Regions from separate parts of the Pseudoalteromonas sp. SCSIO_11900 genome, predicted to be linked through region 1. Evidence: predicted binding sites of a transcription regulator. Region 1 holds the regulator's gene; the other holds the start of a gene.
What was found. The regulator FliA, encoded in region 1, starts transcription of late flagellar genes. The targets are predictions, from matches to a motif close to CTAAAGNTNNNNNNNNNNNNGCCGATA.
Positions count from the first base shown of each region.

Region 2: the regulator FliA is predicted to act here: its motif matches at 1,173-1,199, upstream of BG00_RS02890 (DUF5610 domain-containing protein).

Region 1 covers NZ_KK070023.1:1,720,065-1,729,312, forward strand. The annotation lists gene flhA (flagellar biosynthesis protein FlhA) at 1-313, shown strand, start outside; gene flhF (flagellar biosynthesis GTPase FlhF) at 335-1,825, shown strand; gene BG00_RS07975 (MinD/ParA family ATP-binding protein) at 1,818-2,678, shown strand; gene BG00_RS07980 (RNA polymerase sigma factor FliA) at 2,705-3,415, shown strand; gene cheY (chemotaxis response regulator CheY) at 3,456-3,839, shown strand; gene BG00_RS07990 (protein phosphatase CheZ) at 3,856-4,623, shown strand; gene BG00_RS07995 (chemotaxis protein CheA) at 4,638-6,845, shown strand; gene BG00_RS08000 (protein-glutamate methylesterase/protein-glutamine glutaminase) at 6,899-8,035, shown strand; gene BG00_RS08005 (flagellar motor protein) at 8,028-8,792, shown strand; gene BG00_RS08010 (flagellar motor protein MotB) at 8,798-9,248, shown strand, end outside.
Region 2 covers NZ_KK070023.1:630,927-640,174, forward strand. The annotation lists gene BG00_RS02890 (DUF5610 domain-containing protein) at 19-1,143, opposite strand; gene trmA (tRNA (uridine(54)-C5)-methyltransferase TrmA) at 1,308-2,405, shown strand; gene BG00_RS02900 (thiol:disulfide interchange protein DsbA/DsbL) at 2,478-3,116, opposite strand; gene BG00_RS02905 (thiol:disulfide interchange protein DsbA/DsbL) at 3,136-3,759, opposite strand; gene BG00_RS02910 (serine/threonine protein kinase) at 3,795-4,769, opposite strand; gene ccoG (cytochrome c oxidase accessory protein CcoG) at 4,851-6,281, opposite strand; gene BG00_RS02920 (hypothetical protein) at 6,564-6,923, shown strand; gene BG00_RS02925 (hypothetical protein) at 6,923-7,129, shown strand; gene BG00_RS02930 (UPF0149 family protein) at 7,142-7,729, opposite strand; gene BG00_RS02935 (type II secretion system protein N) at 7,752-8,510, opposite strand; gene gspM (type II secretion system protein GspM) at 8,514-8,987, opposite strand; gene gspL (type II secretion system protein GspL) at 8,984-9,248, opposite strand, start outside.

The DNA of each region.
Region 1 (9,248 bases):
GTCTTCTGAAATCCCTGTCATAACCTTGGCGCCTGAGTTGGAACAGATGTTGCATCAGTCACTTCAAAATGCAGGTGATGAAGGTGCCGGAATAGAACCAGGGCTTGCTGATAGACTTCAAACATCATTGAATGAAGCGCATCAAAATCAAGAAATGGCCGGTGAACCTTCAATATTGCTAACGTCAGGAATGTTACGCACTGTGTTATCTCGATTTGTTAAATACACCATTCCAGGATTGCGGGTGATGTCTTATCAAGAGATACCAGATGAAAGACAGATCAAGATTGTCAGCTCTGTAGGCCAACAATAAGATTTTAAAGGGGTTTGAATTATGAAAATTAAACGTTTTTTTGCTAAAGACATGCGCACTGCACTAAAAGAAGTCAAAGAAGAGTTGGGTGTTGATGCGGTTATTATGTCAAATAAAAAACTAGCTAATGGCGTTGAAATTGTTGCTGCAGTTGATTACGACAAAGCAGCGACAAAACCGCCAGAGCAGCCTCAAAGTCAACCTGCTGCAAGCGCTTCATTTGCACATACTGAGCAAAGTTCACATAATTTTGTTAAACCAGAACCGCAACGCGCTCAACCTAAGCCACAAGCAAAGGTTGCAGATAGCTTACAAGCCTTACTAGAGCGTCAGTCTCCACGTCCTCGTTCAGCAGAGCTTGCTTCAATGTTTTCACACTCTGGTATTGACACATCTGGCCACTATCAAGAACAAGAGCTTGTGCAATCACGACCTAAAAATATGTTTGAACGTGAACAAAGCGTGCCAGTGCGTCCTCGCACCCAAGCCGATAGCTTAGGTTTTGACGACTTAGACAGTGGCTTTGACGATTTAGATTCACCTAGCGCACCGGGTCAGCAAACAATGCATAAAGAATCCAGTGACATCAGCACAATGCGTGAAGAAATGAACGCAATTCGTCAACTATTAGAGCACCAAGTATCAGGTTTAATGCAGCAAGATATGGCACGTCGCGATCCGACCCGTGCATGTATGATTGACCGCTTAGTCGGTATGGGGATAGAGAAAAATGTTGCTGAGCAAATGGCATGTTTTGTACCAGACGATGTGTCTCGCCAACAAGGCTGGAAAGCTTTATTGAACATGGTTGAAGATCAAATGCAAACCACGAACAACGAAATACTTCGCCAAGGCGGTGTTTTTGCGTTAGTCGGGCCTACTGGCGTGGGTAAAACCACCACAGTTGCAAAACTGGCAGCATTGGGTGCACAAAAATACGGTGCCGATAAAGTAGCGCTTATTACTACCGATACCTACCGTATTGGTGCTTATGAGCAGCTAGCAACGTATGGTCGTATTATAGGTTGTGGCGTTAAACAAGTTAAAGATGCAAATGAATTAGCAGAAGTTTTATATCATTTACGAAATAAACGTCTAGTTTTAATTGATACAGCGGGAATGAGTCAACGTGATTTACGCTTAACCGAGCAGTTAAACACCTTGATGCGTAATCAGCGTGTTGATATACGTAGTTATTTAGTATTAAGTGCGACGGCGCAAATTAATGTATTGCAAGAAACAGTAAGGCACTTTAAAAAAGTACAGCTAAGTGGATGTATTTTTACTAAACTTGATGAGTCATTGAGTTTAGGTGAGATTATTAGTATTGCGATTCAAAATCGTCTCCCAATAGGGTATCTTACTAACGGTCAGCGAGTACCAGAAGATATTAGAGTGGCAAATGCCGAAAAACTAGTAAAAAAAGCTGAGCAATTGTATTTAAAAAGAATAAAAGCACAACAATCACGACACCAATCAGTGGCGTCGAGCACAGTAGAGATGTATGATTAACACAGTTTTAGATCAAGCAAGCGGCCTTCGCAAAATGAGCAAGAATAATAATAACGGCGTAAAAGTTATCGCTGTCACCGGCGGCAAAGGTGGAGTGGGTAAAACGAACGTATCCCTTAATACAGCAATCGCGTTAGGCCAACAAGGCAAACGTGTGCTTGTACTAGATGCTGATTTAGGATTAGCGAATTGTGATGTGATGCTTGGACTGCGCGTTGAGCGTAATTTATCTCATGTTTTATCGGGCGAATGTGAACTTGATGATATTTTAGTCGAAGGTCCCGCAGGCATAAAAATAGTGCCTGCAACATCGGGTTCGCAAAGTATGGTTGAGTTATCACCCTCAGAGCACGCTGGACTTATTCGTGCATTTAGTGAACTTAACACCGACTTTGATATTTTAATTGTTGATACCGCTGCGGGTATTTCCGATATGGTGCTGAGTTTTTCTCGCGCAGCGCAAGATGTGCTTGTGGTGGTATGTGATGAGCCTACATCAATTACCGATGCCTATGCTTTAATTAAAGTACTTAGCCGTGAGCACGGCGTTTATAAATTTAAAATTGTTGCCAATATGGTGCGCAGTTTACGCGAAGGGCAGGAATTGTTTGCAAAACTTTCAAAGGTTACCGACCGATTTTTAGATATATCAATGGAGTTGGTTGCAACGGTTCCATATGATGAAAATATGCGCAAATCAACGCGCCGCCAAAAAGTAATTGTTGAGATTTTTCCTGGGTCGCCTGCTGCAATTGCTTTTAAAACACTGGCTACAAAAATTGCTAAGTGGCCAACACCTAGCCAAGCCTCGGGTCATTTAGAGTTCTTCATTGAGAAACTAGTTAGTAACTAACAATGACAATACCGGTGAATAGAGTTATGGGATATCAGTCAACACAGAATTTAAATATGATTGTTGAAAAGCATGCCTCATTAGTCAAAAAAGTGGCGTGCCATTTAATTGCTCGTTTACCGGCCAGTGTGCAGCTAGATGATTTAATTCAATCGGGTATGATTGGTTTAATTGAAGCTTCAAAAAACTTTGATGCAAGCAAAGGTGCAAGCTTTGAAACCTTCGCCGGTATTCGTATTCGTGGTGCGATGATAGACGAAATGCGCCGAGGCGATTGGGTTCCACGTTCAGTTCACAGAAAAAGCCGTTTGGTTGCAGAGACTATTGTTGCGCTTGAGAACAGTTTAAACCGTGAACCTAAAGATAGTGAAGTTGCTGAAAAACTTGAAATTTCGCTAAATGAGTATCATCATATTTTAAACGATGTAAATGTAAGCAAAGTGTTAGGCATTGAAGACCTTGGTATAGATGACGATGTGATTACACCCCATGGCCAAGATTTAGCACTAGACAAACCGTTTAATAATGTTAAAAATGAACGGTTTAATGAGTCTTTACTCAGTGCAATAAAGTCGTTACCGGAGAAAGATGCAATGGTGCTTTCTTTGTACTATAACGATGAGATGAATTTAAAAGAAATTGGGCATATACTCGATGTAAGTGAATCGCGTGTAAGTCAGATACATGGTCAGGCGATGATTAAGCTTAAAGCAAAAATCAATGACTGGATAAACTAGAAGTAAGTAAATAAAGGTTCAGGCCTCACTGGAGGATGTTTTGGATAAAAACATTAAAATTCTTGTTGTTGATGATTTCTCAACAATGAGACGTATTATTAAAAATCTGTTGCGCGATTTAGGTTTTACCAATGTTCAAGAAGCAGATGACGGGTCAACTGCTTTGCCTATGTTGCAAAATCAAGCGTTTGATTTTGTTGTAACAGATTGGAATATGCCAGGCATGCAAGGTATTGATCTTTTAAGGGCAATTCGAGCGGATGAAAAATTAAAGCATATTCCTGTTTTAATGGTTACAGCAGAAGCTAAAAAAGAACAAATAATTGCTGCGGCCCAAGCAGGTGTTAATGGTTATATTGTTAAACCATTTACTGCAAGTACATTGAAAACTAAATTAGAAAAAGTGTTCGAACGCTTAGGTTAATGAGAGGGAGAGGCTTATGTCAGCACCTGCTGCGCCTCAGATTACTTTAGAACAAGCTCGCCAGTTAGTTGTTTTTTTAGAAAATGGTGAGCAAGATAAAGCGAATCAGTTAATTTTAGAAACAGCTTCACAAGAGCAATCACATTTATTTGCTGAGGTGGGAAAGTTGACTCGTCAACTGCACGAAGCTTTAAAAAGTTTCGAGTTAGACACGCGTTTAACAGACATTACCACTGATGCCATCCCTGACGCAAAAAAACGCCTTAACTATGTCATGGAAATGACAGAAAACGCAGCCAATAAGACAATGGATGCGGTTGAAGCAAGCTTACCATTAGCACAAGAAATCGCTGACGAAATAGCTGATATCAAGCCAACGTGGGATCGTTTAATGAACCGCGAAATAGAGCTTGGTGAGTTTAAATCACTTTGCCATAGTATTGATAAGTTTATGAGCAGTTCTCATCACAAAACCGATGAGTTACAAATGCTGATGACTAATGTGCTGATGGCTCAAGACTATCAAGATTTAACCGGTCAGGTTATTCGCCGTGTTATTGAACTTGTCCGTGAAGTTGAAGAAAGTTTAATTCACCTTTTAACTGCATTTGCAGCGCAAGGTGGTGAGGCTGAACCAACTGAACAACCAGAAAAAATAGAAGATCCCATTGTTGCACAAACACTAGCAGGTCCCGAAGGGCCTATTATTGATAAAGAATCGCGTAATGATGTTGTATCTGATCAAGATGAAGTTGATGATCTATTATCAAGTTTGGGCTTCTAATAGGGGAGTACTGCATGAGCTTTGAAGTCGATGAAGATATTTTACAAGACTTTTTAGTAGAGGCCGGAGAAATCCTTGAGCTTTTATCTGAACAGTTAGTAGAACTGGAAAACAATCCAGATGATACTGAGCTACTAAACGCAATATTTCGCGGTTTTCACACTGTAAAGGGTGGCGCTGGCTTTTTGGCTATGACAGAGCTTGTTGATGCATGTCATGGTGCTGAAAATGTGTTTGATTTACTGCGCCAAGGTGTAAGAACAGTTAACTCTGAATTAATGGATGTGATTTTACAAGCACTGGACACCATTAATGAAATGTTTGCCACGATTAAAAATCGTGACCAGCCAGAGCCTGCGGATCCAGAATTACTTGCTGTACTTCACAAACTTGGGCAGCCACCGACAGCAGAAGAGCTTGCCGGCGATTCTGTGGTTGAAGATATAGCTCCTGTGGAAACTCCATCGGTAGAGCCTGAACCAGTTGCAGAGCAACCGAGCAACGATGCTATAGAAGACCCGTTTGCTTTTGATGAATTATTTAGCGGCCCAGATAGCAGCAGTACTGAGTCTCAGGTTGATGAAATAACCGAAGACGAATTCGAAAGCCTACTTGATGAACTTCATGGAAAAGGGCAAGCCCCACAAGAAAAACAATCATCATCAAGTGACAATGATGTCAGTGGTGATATAACTGACGATGAATTCGAAAGCCTACTTGATGAACTTCATGGTGTAGGCAGCTTTGGCGAAGTGAGCCAAGCAACCTCAAGTACACCACAACAAACACCATCAGCTCCTTTGACTCCACCAAGTAACGAGCAAAGTTCGGGCGATAATGAAATAAGTGACGACGAGTTTGAAGCGTTACTTGATGAGCTTCATGGTAAAGGTGCACCTAAATCGATAGAAACACCGGCTCCTGTAAGTAAACCAGAACCTGTAGTCGAGAATAAACCTGCGCCTGCTGCGACACCAAAGCCACAGCCTAAACCAGAGCCAGCTAAGCCGGCTTCTGCGGCACAAGCAGCTCCCGCTAAAAAAGCAGCGCCTCCACCGGCAGAAACAACGGTACGAGTTGATACCAAACGCTTAGACCAAATAATGAACATGGTAGGTGAACTGGTACTTGTGCGAAATCGTTTGGTAAGTCTAGCGACTAACTCTGATAGCGAGGCCATGGGTAAAGCAATTTCTAATTTAGATGTAGTGACAGCTGATATCCAAGGTGCGGTAATGCAAACACGAATGCAGCCAATCAAAAAAGTATTTGGCCGCTTCCCACGTGTGGTACGTGATTTAGCCCGTTCATTGAATAAAGATATCAACTTGCAAATGGTAGGCGAGGACACTGATTTAGATAAAAACTTAGTGGAAGCGCTTGCTGATCCGTTAGTGCATTTAGTGCGCAATTCAGTGGATCATGGCATTGAAATGCCAGACGTTCGTGAAGCATCAGGTAAACCTAGAACCGGTACTGTTACTTTATCAGCGTCTCAACAAGGCGATCATATCTTGCTTACTATCCAAGATGATGGTGCTGGTATGGATGCTGAAAAGCTTAAAAAGATTGCCATTAACAAAGGGGTGCTTGATCACGACCAAGCGAGTCGTCTTTCTGATACCGAAGCTTATAACCTTATTTTTGCACCTGGGTTTTCAACTAAAGAAGAGATTTCAGATATTTCTGGCCGTGGCGTTGGTATGGATGTGGTTAAAACAAAAATCACTCAACTCAATGGCTCAGTAAATATTAAATCAGAGATGGGCGTAGGTACTACTTTAGAGATTAAAGTACCACTGACACTGGCAATACTGCCTACCTTAATGGTAGTGGTTGGCGAACAAACATTTGCTTTGCCGCTGGCGGGTGTTAGTGAAATATTCCACTTGGATTTAACAAAGACCAATGTGGTTGATGGTCAGCTTACTATAATAGTTCGTAAAAAATCGATTCCGTTATTCTACCTTGAACATTGGCTCATCAAAGGGGCTGATAGAGGTCAGCGAAAAGCACAAGGTCATGTGGTTATTGTGCAAATAGGAACTCAAAAAGTGGGTTTTGTTGTTGACTCGCTTATTGGTCAAGAGGAAGTGGTAATTAAGCCTTTAGACGCATTACTTCAAGGGACGCCTGGTATGGCAGGTGCAACAATCACCTCTGATGGTGGCATTGCACTGATATTAGATGTGCCAAGTATGTTAAAGCATTACGCTGGATAATTAAAAGTAGGCATATATTTTATGCCTACCCATTCATTGAATAAGAGAGCGAAATGGCTGTTAAAGTTTTAGTAGTTGATGATTCAAGCTTTTTTCGCCGCAGAGTGAGTGAAATTCTTGAACAAGACAGCGGCATTGAAGTTATAGGTTTTGCTGTAAATGGTCGAGAAGCTGTCGATAAAACAGCTCAATTACGACCTGACGTGATCACCATGGATGTTGAAATGCCGGTGCTTGATGGTATTAGTGCAGTTAAAGAGATCATGGCGAGTAACCCCACTCCTATTTTAATGTTCTCCTCGTTAACACGCGCAGGCGCATCTGCCACCTTAGATGCACTTGATGCCGGCGCGATGGATTTTTTACCGAAAAAGTTTGAAGATATTGCTCGTAATAACGACGACGCAATAAAGCTATTACAAAATAAAGTTAAAGAAATAGGCCGCCAGCGAAATGGTAGAATTATCAGAGCGCCTGCTGCTCCAAGTCTTAAACCAGCGCCAAGCACCTCTGAGCGCTTTGCTCATAAGCCTATAGTGCAACCTGATCGTAGCTTTAAAAGCGCAAGCCCAACGCCTTCTAGTAGCACATCAACGCGTGCTAGTGGTAAGCAATATCAATTAATTGCTATTGGCACATCAACAGGTGGACCAGTTGCACTGCAAACTATATTGACTCAGTTACCTGCTAATTTCCCACACCCAATACTACTCATACAACACATGCCAGCTGCATTTACACCTGCGTTTGCGACCCGATTAGATAGCTTGTGTAAAATTAAAGTAAAAGAAGCACAGCAAGGCGATAGACTGCAACCAGGCTGTGCTTATTTAGCGCCAGGCGGACAGCAAATGATGGTAGAAGGACGAGGTTCAAACAGAACATTACGTGTATTTGAAGATAAAAATGAACGAGTTAGCTATAAGCCTAGTGTGGATATTACCTTTGCTAGTGTAGCAAAAGCGTATCAAGGCGATGTACTTGCCATTATTTTAACTGGTATGGGCGCAGATGGTCGTGACGGTGCTCGCATGCTTAAACAAACTGGCGCTACAATTTGGGCTCAAGATGAGAAAAGTTGTGTTGTCTATGGTATGCCGCAAGCAGTAGCTAGTGCTGGATTAGCAAATGAAAACATAGGCCTTCATGATGTGGCGGTGCGCTTAAAAAGAGAGGTTGGCTTTGGATAAGCTTTCTATTTTAGGGTTATTGGTTGCATTAGGTGCTATTGCAATAGGTTATTCTTTAGAGGGAGGTGTGGTATCTGCGCTGTTTAATGGGCCTGCACTAATTATTGTATTAGGCGGTACATTAGGTGCGGTGATGCTGCAAACATCAGCCAATACTTTTAAGAAAATGCTTAGTATTACACATTGGGTTTTTGTTACTGATGAGCACGATATTGAAGATGCTATTGAGCAAGTAAAACGCTGGTCGCACAAAGCTCGCCAAGAAGGCTACTTAGCGCTAGAAAACGAAGCGCTTACTCACTCTGACCCCTATGCCGCCAAAGGACTGAGTTTATTAGTTGATGGCTGTTCAGAGCAAAAACTACGCGATACCCTTGAAATAGATTTATTACTTGAACGAGAACGATTGCTTGAAGCTAGCCGTGTATATGAAGCGATGGGAGGTTACAGCCCGACTATCGGTATCCTAGGTGCTGTGCTTGGATTGATTCAAGCTATGTCATTTATTAATGATCCTGAGCAATTAGGGACGGGCATTGCTACTGCATTTATTGCTACTATATATGGCGTAGGTTTAGCTAATTTACTGTTTTTGCCTATGGCCAATAAATTAAAGCAACGTGTTGAGCAAAAAATGCTTTACCATGAAATGCTAGCTGAAGGCGTTATTGCCATTAGCCAAGGTGAGAGCCCTATTAATATAGAATTAAAGCTTGAAGCTTACCGCGTTGAACGTCCTATTTTACAGGCAAATTAGCGGTTATGTTGCGCCGTCGCTTACGTTATCAAAACACTAAAAATCAACACACTGAGCGTTGGCTAGTTTCCTATGCAGATTACATGACCATTATGTTCGCATTTTTTGTTGTATTGTATGCCATTTCAATAAATAAAGAAGACAATATACAAGTACTATCTGATTCTCTGGAGCATGTTTTTGATAAGTCAACGAAACAATATTCTCAGCAGGGTAACGGGGTAAATGGTGATGCTTTATTGCTTGAAAGGGTGACCCCTGAGGCTGAAATACTCTATGGCGAAAGTATTCAAGAGCAAGAGCAAGGCCCAATGTTACTCGATGGTCAAAGTGACAATAGCAATATTAGTCAACGCCACTTAGGTAAGCCGCTGGATAGTTTATTGGCTAAATTACAATCGTCGCTGATTGATGAGATACGCAGTGGCGAGGCTAGCTTAGAACTAAGCCAAGACT
Region 2 (9,248 bases), 1.1 Mb from region 1:
TTGTAAAAGAAAGTAGTTTTACTCAGTGCCTAGCTTTGCAGTAGCGGCGCTTAATTTATCTAAGTTTTCAAACATGGTGTTAGTGTAATCAACCAGTTTATCTATTTCTTGTTGATCTTGATTTAGCCATTGAATGATACCTGATAGCTGGCTTTCTAATCCTAGGGTGTGCGCTTTAGAGTAAGCCGATTTTAGATCATCATTAAAAGGGGCAACACTTTCGGCAATGGCTTTTTCTGATGTTGGCTTAATTTGTTCATACTCTTTAATGGCAGCAACGGTTTTGCTTTGACGTAAGTCCATTGAGAATGCCACCAGCTGTTCATTCCCTAAACTGAGTTCTTGGGCTTGTTCAAATGCTTTGTCTAAATCGCCACTGAAAAAGGTTTTACTGACATCTTGTAACTCTGCCATTAAATCATTTATGGCTTGCTGCTCGTCTTCATTAAGCTCACCATTTACTGACATCGAGAAAGAGAGCTCACGGGATTCAGAAAATTGCGTACTAAATGATTGTGAATCATCTGTTTGTTGATAGCGACTAGATGATTGCGATTGATAAGCATCTGCAAAGCTAATACTCACCTCATCACCTTCTGCTGTGGTGAATGTGTAATCAGCACTATTGCTTAAACTTACATATTGCGCCTGACTTACAGTTACGCTTGCAGGTTGTGGGTTAAATAAGTTCTGCTCAAATTTATCGAGGCCACTAAAGATACCCTCTTTAGATTTATCAATACCCTCTTCAAGTTCTTGATTAAATACGCCCATGCCTTTTAGTTCATCCACAGCCTCATCAACACCCGTTTGCACTCCTTTACGTGCCTGATTTAGCATATCTTGCAGTTTGTCGTTATCGGCACCATTGGCTTTGGCTTTTTTTACCGAGCTTGTAACAAAGTCTAAAACATTTTTTACGACTTCATTAAAATCAAACAGTGGTTTGTCTTTTTTCGCTTCAGCAACCGGCAAACCTAATTCTTTTGCCATTTTGTCACCCAATACGGCAGCAGCCAGTTCTTTTCCTCGTTGCTGATAACTAGTTGGTGGCGAGTCTATTTTAGGCTGTGGCATTGCTTGTTTAGTATTGTATTTATTGGCATTGCTGTTTGGAACAAAACTAAAGTTACCTATTTTCATGAGAGGACTCCTATTTAGACTTACTCTTATATCGGCCAAGAAAGCCTATGCTGTAGTAAAATGCTCAAAAAAAGCTCACTATATTTGATCAAAACTAGACAAATACGCTTCGCCCCCTACAATAGCGCCGATAAACAGATCTCAACGATAAGGTTATACCGTTAATGGCAGTTATAAATATAGATACCACGCAATACGATGTACAATTAAATGAAAAAGAGCAGCGTATTACAGAGCAATTCCAACGTTTTGGTGTAAAACAGTTAGAAGTATTTAGCTCTGAGCCCATTAACTACCGCCAACGTGCAGAATTTAGAGTATGGCACGATGGTGACGATCTGTTTCATATTATGTTTGATCAACAAACAAAAGATAAAATACGTGTTGATACCTTTGACCCTGCAGCTCCTTTAGTAGGTGAAGTTATGCAGGTGATGATTGAAAATTTAAAAGGCTGCGAAGTACTGCGTCGTAAATTATTTCAAATAGATTATTTATCAACCCTCAGTGGTGAAATTTTAGTGAGCTTGCTATATCACAAGCCACTTGATGAACACTGGTTAACTGAGATCAATGCCTTAAAAGAAAAACTAAGTAGCCAGTACAAAATTGACTTTATTGGCCGTGCACGTAAGCAAAAAGAAAAATTGGGCGATGACTTTGTTACTGAGCGCTTAATGGTGAATGGCCAAGAGCTAATCTATCAGCAGGTAGAAAATAGCTTTACTCAGCCTAATGCGAAGGTGAATATTAAAATGTTAGAGTGGGCACAAGAGTTATGTAAACCACTAAACAATGATTTACTAGAGCTGTATTGTGGTAACGGAAACTTTTCAATTGCACTTGCAGGCTCATTTAATAAAGTGCTGGCAACAGAAATATCAAAATCGTCTGTGCATTCAGCGCAATATAATATTGCTCAAAACAAAGTAACTAACTTAGATATTATTCGCATGTCGAGCGAAGAGTTTACTCAGGCAATGAAAGGCGAGCGTACTTTCTCTCGCCTAGATGGCATTGACTTGAGTAGTTACAACTGCCAAACCATCTTAGTCGACCCGCCTAGAGCAGGCATGGACACGCTTACGTGTGACTTAGTTGCTAACTATGAGAATATTATTTATATATCATGTAACCCAGACACATTAGAGCGCGACCTTGATCACTTAACGCAAACCCACGAGGTTAAGCGCTTTGCAATATTTGATCAGTTCCCTTATACACACCACATTGAATCTGGTGTGTTTTTACAACGTAAATAAAAAAGCATTAAACAGCGCACGTTGTAAAAATAAAAAAGCTCCTTAAGGAGCTTTTTTATTTAACCAAACTACTTATTTATTTGCTAAGTAATTAATGAGTGCGCTTACATCTTCTGGCGATGAAATGCCTGACTCACCACCTAGGTTAAGCTTGTATTTACCATTAACGATAAACGTAGGAACGCCACGAAGCGCCCCTTTGCCTTTAAAGTAATCTTGGTCACGTTTCATTTTAGAGCTAAGTGTACGTACCGAGAAGCTTTCAAATAATTTATCAAACTTGTCGCCATCTACGCCTTGCGCTAAGAATACGTCTTTTACATCTGCCAACTCATTAAATCGTGCACGCTTTGCATGGATATGATCAAACATCGCTGAAATAATTTTATCTTTTTGAGGTAGTACTTCAGCTGTAGCTAATGCTTGGCTGATCATGGTTTGATGTTCTGGGTCACGTACACCCACAAAATCTACATGGCTTTTCTTAAACTTTACGTTTTTATCTAGCTTAGGTTTGATCTCGGCCAGCAGTGGTTCCATGTTATTACATGCAGGACAGTAAAAAGAGAAAAACTCTTTTACTTCTGGTTTTCTGGTTGCACGATCAGAGACGACATCGTAATGCACGCCCTCTTCGTAAGTGGCAGCAAAACTGGTTGCAGCTAAAGGGAGTAATACAGCAAGTAACCCTGCTTTAACTAATTTGATCATTATTATGGTGCTCCAAAAATTATAGTTTTAGTAAAAAGCTAATTAACTCATCAAGTTCTTGTTGGCTCTTGATTGTATTAATATTGATTTTATATTTGTCATTTACGATAAATGTAGGTACGCCAGTTAATGCGCCAAGCTCAGAATATTTATTCTGCTTATCTTGCATGGCACGTTCAGCTGCTATGATAGGCAAACTAGCAATATCATTATCAAATGTACTGTTATCAATTGCGTTAAGCTCTAATAACTTCTTAACGTCTTTAATTTCTGTTAATGGTGCACGCTGAATATGGATGCTTTTAAAAATTTGCGCTGTTACTGCTTCGGCTTGACCATGCTTTTTTGCGATTAAGTAAGCAAAGCTTAAATTACTTTGCGCTTGTGGTGAAACGCCTCCCAAAAAGTTGACATGATTTTTTACAAATTCAGCCCCTTCAGGTAAGTTTTCTGCAATCCCTTTGGCTACCGGCTCAAATTTAAAACAATGTGGGCAATAGAAAGAGAAAAACTCGGTTACATTCGGGGTTTTACTTTTTTCAACATCAATTACAGTGTATTGATTACCCGCTTCAAAGTTAGCAGCTAATGCTGCAAAAGGTAAACATAGGATCAGTAAACTTAGTTTTAATTTTTTAAGCATGAATATCTCGTTATACTTCTTTTAAAATAAAAATATTATGGCAATAATTTTAACGGAGCTTCTTGCAAAGCTGCAAACTGCTCTTTAAGCGCTAAAATTTGTTGCTCCCAGTATTTGTCATCTGCAAACCATGAAAAGTTCCGTACAAAAGCAGGATCACTCCAACGTTTTGCAACCCACCCCATGTAATGAATCATACGCATAGCGCGAAGCGGTTCGATCAGCTTAAGTTGTGAGTGATCAAAATCGCAAAACTCTTCATATGCATTCACTAAAGTGTCTAACTGTAACAGCTGTGTTTGTCGATCGCCACTGAGCATCATCCATAAATCTTGAATTGCAGGACCTTGACGGCTATCGTCTAAGTCAACAAACATTAATGCATCTCCTGCCCATAGGATATTACCAGCATGGCAGTCACCATGTAAGCGAATGCCTTCTACATTTTTATATTGCTGTTGAGTTTGAGCAATGACTAAATCTAAAATAGTGTAAAAGGAAGTCTCTAATCCCATAGGGACTAACTTACTTTTTTGTAAATGAACTTTAGCTGTATCTAAATATTCATCACAGGTAACGGTCGGTCTTTGGGTAAAGGGTTTCGTTTTGGCTACTTGATGCATACGACCGATTAAACGCCCGAGCACATCGAGTTGATCTAAATTGTCCACCTCAAATAAACGCCCGCCTACACTTGGGAACAAAGTAAATAAATACCCTTGATGTTCAAACAAGCTTTGCCCATTGTGTTTTATTGGCGCCACCACCGGTACTTCAGCGGCGGCTAGTTCAAAAGCAAAGTCATGCTCTTCTTGAATTTGCGCTTTGCTCCAGCGCTCAGGGCGATAAAACTTAACGACGTAACGCTTTGCACCCTCGGCCACAAATTGATACACCCGATTCTCGTAGCTATTTAGCGCTAACAACCCTGACTCAGCATAAATATCCACGCTTTCTATGGCATCCAAAATAAGATCTGGGGTTAAGTCAATAAAGCTAAATTTACTCATATACTTCTTATATAAAAAGAAAAGCGGGAATATCCCGCTTTTTCGTTAATAACAGTACTCGTTTGCCTTTAATAAAGCGACTTATCGTGCTTTAAAAAAGTTGCTTGGCTGCGATATTTTATTATCGGGCTCGTTTATTGGCGACAACACAAAGTTAAACTCGGTCATTGGCGCTTTTAAATCATAAGGGTCCATTACCAGTGATAGCGGTACATTATGCGATTCACCAGCGTTTACTGTAAAGGTAGTATCACCTAAGTATTTATAATTATCTAACCCGGTTACATCAATAGAGAATGTTTGCTCGTATTGTGCTTTGTTAATTACTTTTAAGGTGTAGGTGTTTTCAACTAAACCATTAAAATCGACACGATACAACTGATTGCGGTCGCGAATAATATCAAAGTCCATGGTTTTACGCATGGCGATATTAGCAACCAGCGCACCGGTAAGTAAGATTAAAATAACACTGTAACCAATCAGCTTTGGACGCAGCGGATGGGTTTTATTCTCTGGTGTTTCTAAATTACGCTCGGTGGTGTAAGAGATAAGGCCCCGAGGGTAATTCATTTTATCCATTACGCCGTCACAGGCATCAATACAAGCACCACAATTTATACACTCATATTGCAGACCATTACGAATATCGATCCCGGTTGGGCAAACCTGCACACACAAGTTACAGTCAATACAGTCACCTAAACCCAACTCTTTTGGGTCTTGTTTACGCGAACGTGGCCCGCGGTTTTCACCACGCGCTTCATCGTAGCTTACAGTAAAGGTGTCTTTATCAAACATTGCTGACTGAAAACGTGAGTATGGGCATATATGTAAACACATAATTTCGCGCATCCAACCCGCATTACCATAAGTACAAATAGTAAATACAATAATACTAACTAAGGCATAACCGCCCACATTAAAGGTAACAAATTCAGGCAGTAGTTCGCGAATAGGCGTGAAGTAACCAACAAACGTTAACGCAGTATATAAAGAAAATAATACCCAACTAGTGTGCTTAGCTGTTTTACGCCAGAACTTGTCAAAATCCATCGGCCGTTGATCTAACTTTTTACGTTGGTTAGCGCTGCCCTCAAACTTTTCTTCAAACCAAATAAAAATGAAGGTCCATACTGTTTGCGGACATGTATAGCCACACCACACTCGACCATAAAATGTGGTAACCAGAAATAAGGCAAACGCTGCTAGCATAAATATAAATGCAAGAATGGTGAAATCTTGTGGCCACAGGGTTAAGCCAAAAATATTAAATTTTTGCTCCATTAGCTCAAATAAAACAGCTTGTTGACCGTTAAAGTTGATCCATGGCAATAACATAAACGCCAGCATGCCTAAAAAGCCAATACGTTGTCTTAGTAATTGATGGAGCCCTGAAACAGCACGCACATAAATACGGTTGCGTGGGTTAAATCTATCTTCTTGTCGGCTCAGATCGGGTTTTTGGATCTTAACCTCTGTTGGTATGTTTTTTACTTTAATTTGCTTATCCATTGAAGTTCCTCAACGCCGCTAGGAAATAAAAATTCAGCAATCTTTTTGTACTTTTCGCCTAAGTGTAGCAACTTACATGCTAAACATAATACGCTTTAGGTCGCACTTGTATACTTTCAGATATTTCAGAAATATCTAATTACTCCCCTTATTATACGCATATTGGCTAAAATTACTGACTAGATTGCTAATAATTTATTCAACTTGTGACTTGCTTTTAAGGTGTATTTTATTACACTTGCCGGCTACTAACGTGTTGTTTGGATCAAGGTTTGTGTATTTATGAAGAAATTTTTTATACTAGTGGTTGTGATCCTAGCATTTTTTACCATTGATCACCCCTTGGTAAAAGAGCCTCGTGAGCGCTTACTCGGTGATGGTATAGACTTGTTAAGCAGCACAACTAAAGTTGATCGTTTTCCTGTCGCAACCATGACAAGAAACAAAATCAATAAACAGTTAGCACTTTCAAGATCCGAAGAAGACTATATTAATAAAACGTTTACCAATGATGAGTCAGTAAAGTTGTTTGAACTACGCTATTGTCGTCAAGGCGATCTAAACCTTTACTTTTATTCAGAACGTTTAACAACGGTATGTCGCATTATCAAAGAGTCATTAGCGCAATCGAGAGTGAAATAATGGATTTTTCTGGATTAAATAAAAAAGCAAGTAACTCATTTCACAAACATCGCACTATGCTTAAGCAGTTGGCACAAGGTAAAACAATTAAATGTGAGCATTGCCAGGGTGTATTAACGTTAAATTTAGCCACCAGCGAACCTGGTAAGGGAGTAATACAGTGCAAACAAGGTTGCACTGATATTGAATTAGAGATTGGCGCTTAAGGCTTTACCTACTTATTCATCCCACCCTTCATCGGTATACAAACCACTATTAAGCGCGACAATTTCTATAAGTTCAGCAAAACCTAACGCAAAGTCGCCCATTAATTCATACTGCTGCGCACACAAATGTAATTCATCGATATTATTTTGCTGTGCAATCTGTGCAATCGTTGGTTTATCTAATGCAAAAAAGCTAAGAGTCGCCTGTGCACTTTCAAGCGCTTGCTTGTATTGAATATCTAGTTGCTCACTCTGAAGTAACTTATGAGTATACGTTTGGCTTGCAGTTAAAAAACCTGCAGACCACTGCTGACAAAACTCAAGGTCAAACTCAGCGGGTAACTTATAACCAAGTTCAAATACTTGTTCACTTACTTGGTGATGTAATGCCATAAACAAAAACAACATGTCTTCATCAAGGTCATTCGCGGTATTAGGTAGAATTTGCTCTAACCATTGATGTACTTCTAATGGCTCAGGTGAACAAATAGTGCCAAATAAGTAACCTTGGCTTTGAATAAGGCTCATAGCGCCAGGCTGGGTAGTTAAAAACTCGCTGAGCAGCTTGGCGTGCTGCTCAGTAAACTGAGGTATTTGCATTAAAACTCTTTTTTGTAAAATATTAAAATTTAAGTGGATACCGACCTTGGTTATCTGGTCTACCTAAAAACTTCACCGCGTCATGGACTTCTTTCGGTAAAGTGAGATCAGGTTTAACATATCCCGCTACTTTAAAATCAAAATTGGCTTTTAGTGTAGCATCAGCCTCTAACCCTAATCTATTATTTGGCTCGATAAGTATGGCTACATCGCCCGACTTACAACTTAGTTTACCGCTTAAATCGCCTATATTAAACCAGCCAGCTAGTCCTTGCACATCAATATCAGGGCTGGCTATTTCACCTTGTAATGATTGGCAATAAGGAGCGCCTGAAACATACTCATCGAGCTCTAAAATAACGCGTCCTTTAGCAGTAACCGGTAACGGTAAATCAATGCGCTGCATAGCGCGCTCAACCGTTGAACGCACTACAGTATCAGTTATTCTAAGTTCATCATTTGTAAGAGAATAACTAATATCTGCATACCCAGAAATGTCATCACGTTCGCGAGGATTACCAAAACGTAAGTTAGTATTCACTTGAGCTTTAAAGATTGACCAGCCTGATATATCCCAACGTACATTATTCAACTGTTCACCTTGAAAGCGAAGCTGCATTATTTGACCTTGCCATAGCGTACCAAAAGTTTGCCCTACCTCTAACTGCGCAGGTAAGTAAGGTTTAGCAAAATTTAAAGCCACTGCAGCGGGCAATTTTATAACGCTAAAAACAAGAAAGCTAATTACAAAAACGATGGATAAAATTATTATTTTTTTCATTAACTACTTCTCTAATACTAAACGGCTAACGCGTACATAACCGGATTTGTCATCTTGGCTTAAATCTAAATTTTCTACGCTTAAACCATGCTGATTAACCAGCTCGTCAATCCATTGGATTAATTGATTAAACTCCACTGAGTCGAGTGTTAAACGAAGTGAATTATCATTTGGCTGCATTTTACTAATATTAATGCTGTAACGACCGCGCGTATTATTCACTATTTGGCTGAGGTTTTGATTGCTCACCGCTTGCGCTTTTCCTGCTGCTTTAAGTTTAACGATACTGTCGTCTACCCATGCTAGCAATTCTTGTTGTTTTATTTGTGATTGTTGCGCATTTTCTATTGCCGTATTTAAGGGTCTAAATATACCCATTACCAAAACAAAAATAATAAATACACCACCCGCAACCATTATTAACTGCTGCTCTTGTTCTTTTAATGAACCCCAATATTTCATGAACTGTTGCTTCATTGTGCACCTCGCAGTCTAATTTCGCCGACGATATAATCACCATCATTATTTAACGACCCCTGCTCAACAGTCACACCTTGCTGCTCAAGAATGGCTTTAACCTTACCAAAGGTTTGAAAGTCTTTTGCACGAGCACGAATACGTAATTCATTACGGCGCTTATCAAAACGTAAGGTTTGCGGTGTAAATTCGCTCACTTGTGAAAATACACTCACCAGCTTGCTGGTTAAATCTAAAAAGCCAGCATCGCTCGTACCTTGT